Linked DNA regions of Chelatococcus sp. YT9. The protein of the gene in region 1 interacts with the protein of each later gene in a pairwise test. Links are inferred from orthologs where the notes say so. Each region holds a gene or a part of one and is shown on either strand. Other genes may lie near its edges.

Region 1 (5,403 bases):
ACCTGATTGTCGACCTCATCGACTACAAGCGGACCCTGGCGGCCCTCAAGGCGTGGAAACCGGCGGAAGTTGTCCTGATCGGCACCGTCACACGTCCCAAGCCGATCGCCTTTATGGGGGCGCTTTCAGCTTACCGCAATCGCGAGGAAATCGCTGCCATCCTGGGTTCCGGCGACGATGGCCTTCTTGGCGGCGTCGTGCGCGTCCTTGAGGAAGAAGGCTTTGCGGTCGCCGGGATCGATCGGCTTGCGCCGGAGCTGCTCGCGCCGCAAGGTCAGCTCGGTGCCGTCGCGCCGGATTCCGACAGCTGGTCCAGCATCGCGCGCGGCCTTGCAGTGCTCGATTCTCTCTCGCCTTTCGATGTCGGGCAGGCCACGGTCATCTGTGCGCATTGGGTCGCTGCCATCGAGGGTCCGGAGGGCACCGACGCCATGCTGCGGCGTGTGCAGAAACTCCGCAGAGGGCCGCGCCTGCGCGCCACCCATGGCGGAGTGCTGGTGAAGACAGCCAAACGCGACCAGGACCTCCGTGTCGATCTGCCGACGATCGGGCCGCGTACCGTCGTAAGAGCTGCTGCGGCGGGCCTTCAAGGTATCGCTGTTGGCGCGGGTACGACATTGATCGTCGAGATCGAACGCACAATCCGGGAAGCAGATCAGCGGGGATTGTTCCTGCTCGGGGTCGATCTTCCCCACCGATCCCCCTAGCACCAAAGCGACATTGCTCGTGACGTTCGGATCTCGACGGTCGTTTAAAGGTGAGCGGCGCATCCGATCTCTCGTAAGCGCCCCCTTGAGCATATTCAGGAAATGAGCGATGCGATTTTGCGTCCTCAAGTGCGCAAAATCAAAGATATAGAGCATTTCGCCTGGAGCGGATTTCAACGAGAATGCTCCTGGAGGCCGCTGGCGGCGGTAGGACTATGCGTCGGACGACTGAGGAGAGGGCATGCCCGCGCGAATTTTTGTGGTCGCTGGAGAGGAATCCGGTGATCAGCTCGGAGCCCGGCTCATGCAGGCTCTCCGCCAGCGACTGGCGCCCGATGGCGTGCTGTTCACAGGCGTCGGCGGGCGCGCCATGGAGGCTGAGGGGCTAGAGAGTCTCTTTCCTATGTCGGACATAGCGGTCATGGGTTTCGCGGCGGTCATCGCACGGCTGCCAACGTTGATCAGCCGCATTAAGGCGACCGCCGAGGCCATCATCGCTCAGCGACCCGATCTGGTCGTCATCGTCGACAGCCCGGATTTCACGCACCGTGTGGCGCGGCGCGTCAAAGCCGAGCTGCCCGATCTGCCTATCGTGGACTACGTCAGCCCCACTGTCTGGGCGTGGCGGCCCGGGAGGGCACGTAAGATGCGGTCCTATGTCGATCATGTACTGGCGCTGCTGCCCTTCGAGCCGGCCGCGCATGCCCGTCTCGGCGGTCCCCCGTGCACCTATGTCGGTCACCCTCTGATCGAACGTCTTGACGTGTTACGCCCGAGCCGTGGAGAGCGGATCGAGCCGCCCTATGACGTCGAGCCACCGACCGTGCTCGTTCTGCCCGGCAGCCGACGCTCCGAGGTGACGCGCCTCATGCCTGTCCTGGGCGAGACGGTGGCTGCCGTTTCGGCGAAGGTTGGACATGTGAACTGGGTGCTGCCGGCGGTACCCCACGTTGCGCCGCTGATTGAGCAAGGCTTACTATCCTGGCCAGTCAAGCCCACCGTCGTCGCCGGCGAGGCGGCCAAATATGCGGCATTCCGATCCGCGACCGCCGCGATCGCCGCTTCGGGAACCGTCACGCTCGAACTTGCGCTGGCACGTGTTCCAACGGTCGTGGCCTACAAGGTGTCACGGCTGGAGGTGCAGGTGCGGCACTTCATCATCGTCCAGCATGCAAGTCTGCCAAATATCATTCTCGACGAGCCCGCCGTGCCCGAATTCCTGCAATGGAACTGTACGGTCGAGAACCTCGCGGGCGCGCTTCTCCCCCTGTTGTCAGCCTCTCCGGAACGCATGGCCCAGCTCGCCGCCTTCGATCGCGTGGCAGCTGCCATGAGCATTGGCGCGGCTCGTCCAAGCGACAGGGCTGCCGAAGTGATCACGGACGTTTTGCACTCGCGGCGATCGTGAGCGGTGCCCTGGTGGTAACAAAAAAGGGGCCTGAACGGCCCCTTTTCCATATCGTTGACGGAGTTCAAATATCAGGAGCGCTGCGCCATCGGCAGATAGTCGCGCTGGGGAGCGCCGATATAGAGCTGGCGCGGACGGCCGATCTTCTGGGACGGATCCTCGATCATTTCCTTCCACTGGGCGATCCAGCCAACGGTGCGCGCCAGCGCGAAGAGCACTGTGAACATCGACACCGGGAAACCGAGCGCCTTCAGCGTGATACCCGAGTAGAAGTCGATGTTGGGATAGAGCTTCTTCTCGATGAAGTACTCGTCGTGCAACGCGATGCGCTCCAGCTCGAGAGCGACATCGAGCAGCGGATCGTCCTTGATGCCCAGTTCGTTGAGCACCTCGTGCGTCGTCCGCTGCATGATCTTGGCGCGTGGATCGTAGTTCTTGTAGACACGATGGCCGAAGCCCATGAGGCGGAACGGATCGTTCTTGTCCTTGGCCTTGGCGATGAATTGGGGGATGCGGTCGGGTGTGCCGATCTCCGCCAGCATCTTGAGGGCGGCTTCGTTGGCGCCGCCGTGCGCCGGTCCCCACAGGCAGGCGATGCCGGCGGCGATACAGGCGAAGGGGTTCGCCCCCGACGAGCCGGCAAGGCGAACGGTCGAGGTTGAGGCGTTCTGCTCATGATCGGCGTGCAGGATGAAGATGCGATCGAGCGCGCGCGCGAGGACCGGATTGACCACGTACTCCTCGCAGGGCACGCCGAAGCACATGCGCAGGAAGTTGGACGTGTAATCGAGATCGTTCTTCGGATACACGAAGGGCTGGCCGACCGAGTACTTATAGGCCATAGCCGCCAGCGTCGGCATTTTGGCGATCATCCGCATGGACGCGATCATCCGCTGCTGCGGATCGGAGATGTCGGTCGAGTCGTGATAGAAAGCTGAGAGCGCGCCGACCGATGCCACCATCACGGCCATCGGATGCGCATCACGGCGGAAGCCTTGGAAGAAGCGGTTCATCTGATCGTGAACCATCGTGTGGCGGGTCACCACGTAGTCGAATTCCGCCTTCTGGCTTGCCGTCGGCAGTTCCCCGTAGAGAAGAAGATAACACGTCTCCAGGAAGTCGCCGTGCTCGGCGAGCTGCTCGATCGGGTAGCCACGATAGAGGAGAACACCTTCGTCACCATCGATATAGGTGATGGCGGATTCGCAGCTCGCCGTTGAGGAGAAGCCCGGATCGTAGGTGAACATCCCGCTATGTTTGTACAAGGCACCGATATCGGCGACGCTAGGGCCTATCGTGCCGTCCTTTACAGGAAGGTCGATGCCCTTTCCGTCAACAGTCAAGGTGATTGCCTTGTCGCTCATGGATATATCCTTCTGCTCAAACGCAGCGAAGCCGTCACAGCCAGACCGCATGCACGAGCTTGGAGGAAGTGATCCACGCTCGAGAGTGCGCCAGATTTCAAAAGGTTAGCGCAGGAAACGTCGTGACGTGCAACGATCACGTTCAATCTCATGCCCTTGCCCATGAAAGTCATAAAAGCTCAACGGCAATGAATGTCGAGCCGTTCCTGACCCACCCTGGTGGGTCTTCGGCCCATTTTGGATCTGCAATTGACTCCGCGAGATAAGAAATCACGCGGAATCAATGGCTTGATGCCAGTATCCATCGAGATCCCAGCCCGCCCCGAACATGCTCTAGCTCATCCACGACCATCGTTCAAGCTGTCGGAATGGCTCAGGGCAGCTGATCGCGGATACGGCCTAAACTTTCATCACGTCCAAGGACTGTCATGACATCGAAGAGACCCGGTGAGGTTCCGCGACCGGTCAAGGCGGCACGCAGCGGCTGGGCCAATTGACCGAGCTTCAGCCCCGCTTCGGTGGCCGTCGCCCTCACCGCGGCCTCAGTGGTGTCGTTGCTCCAATCGTTGATCCCTTCCAGAGCAGGGAGCACCAGCGCGAGCCGCTCCTTACCCTCCGCATTGAGAAGAGCCTTTGCCTTGTCATCGCAAACGAGGGGCCGCGACGCGTAGAGAAAAGAAGCGCTGTCAAGCAGTTCAACCAGAGTCTTGGCACGCTCCTTGAGCCCCGGCATTGCCGCGAGCAGCTTCTCACGTAGGTCGGGAGGCAACGTGGGTCCGAGGCCGCGCGCCGGCCCGAGCTCCGGCAGGATATCTTCCAGAGCCCGAACGAGGGCCTCGTCGTCGGCGCTGCGCATGTAGTGACCGTTGAGGTTCTCCAGCTTCGCAAAGTCGAAGCGGGCGGGAGAGCGTCCGATAGAGCCCAGGTCGAAAGCCGCGATCATCTCGTCGGTCGAAAAGATCTCCTGATCGCCATGGCTCCAGCCGAGGCGGACCAGATAATTGCGCAACGCGGCCGGCAGATAGCCCATGGAGCGATAGGCGTCGATACCGAGCGCGCCGTGACGCTTCGAGAGCTTGGCGCCGTCTGGCCCATGGATCAGGGGAATATGGGCCATGATGGGCACGTCCCAGCCAAGTGCCTCGTAGATCTGCTTTTGCCGTGCGGCGTTGGTCAGATGGTCGTCCCCGCGGATGATATGCGTGACACCCATGTCGTGATCATCGACGATGACCGCAAGCATGTAGGTCGGCGTGCCGTCAGACCGCAGCAGAACGAGATCGTCCAGATCTTTGTTCTGCCAAGTGACACGGCCCTGCACCTGGTCATCGATCGCGGTCTCACCTTCGGTCGGCGCGCGCAACCGGATCACGGGCTTGACACCGGCCGGCGCGTCCGAAGAGGGACGATCCCGCCAGCGCCCGTCGTAGCGCAACGGTCGTCCTTCGCGGCGAGCCTCCTCGCGCATGGCCTCGAGTTCCTGCGGCGTCGCATAGCAGTAATAGGCGCGTCCGCGCGCGAGCAGATCTTCAGCGACCTCGCGGTGCCGCGCCGCGCGGGAGAACTGGTGAATGGCATCGCCATCCCAATCGAGCCCGAGCCAGCTCAGGCCATCGAGGATGGCGGCGATGGCCGCTTCCGTAGAGCGTTCGCGATCGGTGTCCTCTATTCTCAACAGCATCTTGCCGCCGTTCCGGCGGGCATAGAGCCAGTTGAACAGGGCCGTGCGGGCGCCGCCAATATGCAGGAAGCCTGTCGGCGAAGGCGCGAAACGCGTAACGACGGTTCCGGTCATCTCAGATATGTGCTCTCTTGTGCCAAAGCGATGACCGTGGCGGTTCGAACTCGCTTCCGCCGACGGTCGGGCGTCGTTTAGCATGATGCCGGGCCGGGGGTAAGAAGCTCTTTCCCTCACCGGAGGCCA
Region 2 (5,429 bases), 1.5 Mb from region 1 along the record:
AGCGGACGCGTGTACACCTCGACGGCTCCCGGGATGACATGGAAGCTCGCCGGGGTCTTGCCCGTGAGCTCTCCATCGGTGTTGATGCTGCGAGGCCGGCGTGTCTCGACTGTGCAGGCCGTCGTGGTGAAGGTGTAGACGTCGCGCCATCGTCCGTGAGTGCCCTGCTTCAAGGCGGGGAGCAGCGCCAGCAATTGCCACCAGTGCTCGACGCCAAGACTGTAGACGTGCAGCAAGCCGTCATCCGGTCGCGCGTCGAGGTCCACGGTAAGGCCCCCACCATAATGCCGGCCGTTCCCAACCGACACCTGGACCGTACGGATGACCTCGCGTTTGCCGTCATGCTCGATCGTCACCGTGAAGGGTCGCATCCGGGCCAGGATGCGCAGGCCTGCCAGCGCGTAGCCCAGGGTGCCATAGCGCTTCTTGGCGTCGGCCGTCAGTTCGTGCGCGAGGTCGGCGCTGAAGCCGATACTGGCGACATTGAAGAAAGGAACGCCGTTCACCTCACCGAGATCGATCGGACGGTGATGCCCTTCGACGATAATTCCGGCCGCGTCGATCGGCGAGGCGGGTATGGCAAGGCTTCTGGCAAGATCATTGGCGGTGCCGAGCGGAAGGATCCCGAGCGGCAGATCGGTCCGCGAGAGGGCGGGGGCCGCCCTGTTCAGGGTGCCATCGCCGCCGCCGATGATGACACAGTTGCACCCTGAAGCGCGTGCGTTGTCGATAGACACCGCGACGTCAAGCGGATCAGCCTCCATGAGCTCGATGCCGCCGGCGCGAAGGCGATCGAGTGCTGCCTCCGGAAGGGGATACCCGTTGCGTGCATGGCGATTTATAACGAGCAGGGCCTTGCGTGCGGCTTCTGGCAAGATGATCTCCACGTGGAGCTGCGCCATGTCAGTGGATGCCTCACGGCATGGGCGCTGTTTGACGCTCTGTTGAAGGGATTAAAATTGTCCTGAAGACGGGAAGTGCGGGACAGCCGCTTCACTGCGGAATGCGGGCCTCGCTCTGGTAGAAAGCTGCATCCCTTGAACCGGCTCGAACCCTGCGGGGTGACGACATTGCTTTTGTGGCCTCAGAAGGGGTGCTCCGAACCAAGTCTACCTCTATCTAGAGATAGATCGTGGAGCGTCCATGGCGTCGCAAGGGCATAAGGAGGACAAAGCTTGGGCTTCGATTTCACGGCCATATCGAAAGGGGCGCTGCGCGAAGTCGGCCTAGTGATTGCTCTCCTGGTGGTGGCGGGCGGGATCCTCGGCTTCCTTGCGGTTGCCGAGGAAATGCGCGCGGGCGAGCTGGAGGCGTTCGACACGGGGATTCTCCTCGCCTTGCGCAATCCTGCTGATATTGCTGATCCCATTGGTCCGCGGTGGCTGGAAATCGTCATGCGCGACATCACCAGCCTTGGCGGCATTCCGGTGCTGGTGCTGATCGTTATAGTGGTGATCGGTTATCTCATACTCGTGCACAAGCGCGCCATTGCCTTATTGATCACTGTATCCATGGGGGGCGGACTTCTTCTCGGACATCTTCTCAAGCTGCGTTTCGACAGGCCGAGGCCCGACCTTGTGGCCCATCTCGTCGATATCCATTCGCTCAGTTTCCCGAGCAGCCATGCGATGCTCTCTGCCATTACCTATCTCACGATTGGCGTGCTCCTGGCGCGGGTTGAGAAGCGGCGCGTCGTTCGTATGTATATCCTCGCGGTTGCAATCGGGCTGACGCTCCTGGTCGGCTTGAGCCGGCTCTATCTGGGCGTGCACTGGCCGAGCGACGTGCTGGCGGGCTGGTGCGCCGGGGCGGCTTGGGCCATGACGTGCTGGCTGGTGCTGGTTTTCGCTCAAGGACGGTGGTCCGCTCGCAGCGACGTTGCGCCCTTGGCGCCCGAGCCTGGCCCGAGAAGTGCTGTCGAGCCGAGGTGAACAGCCAGCGCACGGCGCTGGCAGACCGCGCGGAACAGCGTCGTGTGCATCGGCTCACCGTCGAGATTGACGTGCAGGACCTCATCCGATGTGAACTCGATCCAAGGGCTTCTAACGCGCACCAGCAATTCTTCGATACCAGCCGCGCCCTGGCTGAGCAGGCGGCTGAGCGCGTCCAGACGCTCCTCCGCGCCGAGTTCCGGCAGGATCATCAGATCGAGCAGGCCGTCGTCGATCAGCGCATCGGGGCAGAGCGGGATGCCCCCGCCTGCCTGGCGCCCGTTGCCGATCGCAAGGGCAAGGAAGCGTCCCTCCCATTCAAAGTCCTCAGCGATGAAACGCCCACTGTTCGACGAGAGCTCCCGAAACCGGCTAAGCCCTGTCAGCAGATAGGCGAAGCCGCCGAGACGGCGCTTCAGTTCGGGATCGGTTTCCACCGTCACGCGGGATCCAAAGCCGCCGGTCATCACATTGATGAAGTTCCGCTCGTTGATGCGCCCGACATCAATGATGCACGCTCGCCTTTCCACCGCGATCCGCAGGGCGGCGGTCATATCGGCGACGGGTATGTCGGCTGAGCGGGCGAAATCATTGGCCGTGCCGAGCGGCAGAATACCAAATGAGCAACGATCCGGCGGACGTGCCGTCAAACCAGCTGAAAACACCTCATTGACGGTGCCGTCGCCACCGCCCGCCACAATGACATCGACGTCGCCCTGGCGCGCGGCCTCCACGGCCTCCTGCGCCATCCGCGCCGCATCGCCTGGTTCATAGGTCACCCGGACGCTGACGCCGTGGCCGTCCCGCCGCAAGGCGCGGACCGCGTGGCGCACCTCCGCGTTACCAGCCGCCTTTCCGTGAAGGATGACGCGGATGTTGGTCATGATCCATCACCTGTTGCCGTGTGTGATCGCGGTCATGGGTTCAGGGATGCCGGGCACGTTGGCACGGATGGCCTGGGAAAAGTCCGGGTTTGCGTCAGCCGCGATAGCGCGTTCCGTGATCCGGCCTCGTGCTCTGAGTTCGGCCACGCTGTAGTTGGTCTCGAGGCCGCCAACATCGTGGATATATTCCGGCAAGTAGCCTGAAAGTACGAGCCGGTAATCCATCGGCAGGCCCGGCACGATGCGGTTCACCATTTCATAGACGATGGTGGTGCAATTGGCCGTGATGGTGTTGTAGAAGCGCGGTCGCTGCCTAAGGGCATTCGCCGCCTCGGCATAGGCGAGAAACAGAGATCTCGCGGCCTCCTTGGGCATGCGAATCCGGTAGATATAGGTGTCCTCACCGCGCACATTCGGTCGCAGCCGGATAATGTCGCGCTCGTCGGCGGCGACGATGCTTGTCTCGAATTCCTTGAAGAAGCCGCCGATCTCCGAGAAGCTCTCGTTCTTCTCCTTCCGGATCTCGACCGAGAAGACGACGTACTGGCCGTCGGCAAAGCCGAAGGACACCAGGGTGTGGGCGATGCCTGGCCGGCCCCAGTAGGACAGCACCATGTCGACCGAAGTCAGGGTGTCGAGATCATACCTGCGTGTTTCCCAGCGAGGCGTATAGTCCGTCTCCGTGCGCCATTCAAAATCGCGAACGTTATGCAGCGTGACGCTATTCCCGTTGATCTCGGCTGAAAGCATCTCGCCGACGTCATCGGCCCATTCCCGGTTGTTTGAGGGCTTGATGGTGCTCCACCACAGGCCAAGCCCGACGAGCACGACGGCGTAGGGAAGGAGCGGTCGCCAGTCTCCCCGAAGAACCATGACGATGGTGCCCAGCGAGAGCACGCACCAAGCTGCGATCGCGGCGTATCGCCCATATGGGCCGACAGGCAGGCGGAACCATAATGCCCCGGACCACCAGATCCCGCAGAGAATGATCGCGACCGTGAGCAGGGCGACCGCGATCATGCGCAAACCCCACAGATACCGAGAGCGGCCGCGCGCGGCGGCGGCGGTGTCGTTTTGCAGCTCAGTCGGTCGGCCTGACGAATTCATCGCTGCGATAGCCCTGAGCAAAGAGGAGGGCGGTGAGATCGGCATGGTCGAGGCGCGCGTGAGCGGCAGCGGCCACGGCTGGTTTGGCACGGAATGCTACACCAAGGCCAGCTTCTCCGAGCATCGCGAGATCATTGGCGCCGTCGCCGATAGCCACCACCTCATGCGCGGCGAGCCCGAATTTTTCACGCAGCTCCTGCAAGGTGGCGAGTTTCGCTTCCCGTCCGAGGATCGGTTCCTGGACCTTTCCGGAGAGTTTGCTGCCCTCGGTCAGGAGCTCGTTGGCGCGGTTCTCCTGGAAGCCGATGGCCGCGGCGATCTTGGTGGTGAACAGCGTGAAGCCGCCCGAGACGAGGCAGGTATAAGCCCCCCGCGCCCGCAGTGTCGCAATGAGCGTCAGACCGCCTGGGGTCAGGGTGATGCGCTCGGCGATGATACGATCAACCACGCCCACATCGAGACCGGCGAGGAGGGCGACGCGTTCGCGCAACGCCGGCTCGAAGGCGATCTCGCCGCGCATGGCGCGCTCGGTGATGGTCGCGACCTTGTCCTTCAGCCCCACGAAGTCGGCGAGTTCGTCGATGCACTCCTGACCGATCATGGTTGAATCCATGTCGGCGAGGAACAGCCGCTTGCGCCGCTCCGCCTGCCGCTGGACGATGACATCGATCGGCAATCCATCGAGCGCAACATGGGCACGCTTCGCCATGACGCGCGGATCCGGGTCCGCGCCGGTCTCGACCGCCGGGTGGAAGGGTATGTCAACCGCGATCGCCGGATCGAGCCGAGCGGGCAGCCCGGCTTCAGGGAGGGCTTGCGCCACGCGTGCGATAAGGGCATCGCTGAGGAGATCGCTTCCCGGGGCCGCGACCAACGTCGCGACATGCGTCTGGGTGGTGTCGGTCATGCGGATAGGGTGGCCATGCAAACGGGGTGAATGGGAAAGGACGTTGACGTGACGGAAAGACTGCGAACCATTCTCATCGCAGGGCCAACCGCGTCAGGCAAGTCCGCGTTGGCCATAAGCCTTGCGCGCCGCTGTGGCGGCATCGTCATCAATGCGGATTCGATGCAGGTTTACCGCGACCTCCGGATCATTACGGCGCGGCCGAGCGTCGAGGATGAGGCGGTCGTGCCGCACGCGCTCTACGGCCATGTCGACGGCGCTGAAAATTATTCCGTCGGCCGCTATCTCGCAGATATCGAATCGCTGCTGGCCTCGGCGAGGGAGAACCGCACGCCGGTCATCATCACTGGCGGCACGGGCCTCTATTTCAAGACGTTGATCGAAGGCTTGTCCGACATTCCGCCCGTTCCCGAGGACGTGCGGAGCAACGTGCGGGCGCGGGCCGAGGGACGTGATACGCCGTTGCTCTACGCGGATCTGGCGGTGCGAGATCCGCAAAGCGCGGCGCGGATCGGGCCGACGGATCGTCAGCGCATTCTGCGAGCGCTGGAGGTGCTGGCGGCGACTGGCCGCTCGCTCACCTTCTTCCGCAGCCATAAG

What was found. The genes of interacting proteins can lie anywhere in the genome.
Region 2: the proteins of gltA (region 1) and yegS interact in binary tests that used the Escherichia coli proteins (3 or more experiments, as listed by UniProt). The link is inferred for Chelatococcus sp. YT9 from one-to-one orthologs.

Annotation. Positions count from the first base shown.
Region 1 is NZ_JAHBRW010000001.1:4,054,644-4,060,046, forward strand. Bases 1,334-4,293 are described here. They hold gltA (citrate synthase), read right to left. Parts: upstream 3,480-4,293; coding sequence 2,187-3,479; downstream 1,334-2,186. Other genes in these bases: lpxB (lipid-A-disaccharide synthase), read left to right, coding at 1,334-2,115; gltX (glutamate--tRNA ligase), read right to left, coding at 3,853-4,293. In the rest of the region: KIO76_RS18740 (LpxI family protein), read left to right, coding at 1-707; more of lpxB, read left to right, coding at 949-1,333; more of gltX, read right to left, coding at 4,294-5,274.
Region 2 is NZ_JAHBRW010000001.1:2,594,406-2,599,834, forward strand. The notes cover bases 833-3,818. They hold yegS (lipid kinase YegS), read right to left. Parts: upstream 2,816-3,818; coding sequence 1,850-2,815; downstream 833-1,849. Other genes in these bases: KIO76_RS11845 (lipid kinase), read right to left, coding at 833-902; KIO76_RS11850 (phosphatase PAP2 family protein), read left to right, coding at 1,176-1,931; KIO76_RS11860 (Lnb N-terminal periplasmic domain-containing protein), read right to left, coding at 2,822-3,818. In the rest of the region: more of KIO76_RS11845, read right to left, coding at 1-832; more of KIO76_RS11860, read right to left, coding at 3,819-3,835; phosphoserine phosphatase SerB, read right to left, coding at 3,897-4,829; tRNA (adenosine(37)-N6)-dimethylallyltransferase MiaA, read left to right, coding at 4,878-5,429. UniProt on the Escherichia coli protein: In vitro phosphorylates phosphatidylglycerol but not diacylglycerol; the in vivo substrate is unknown.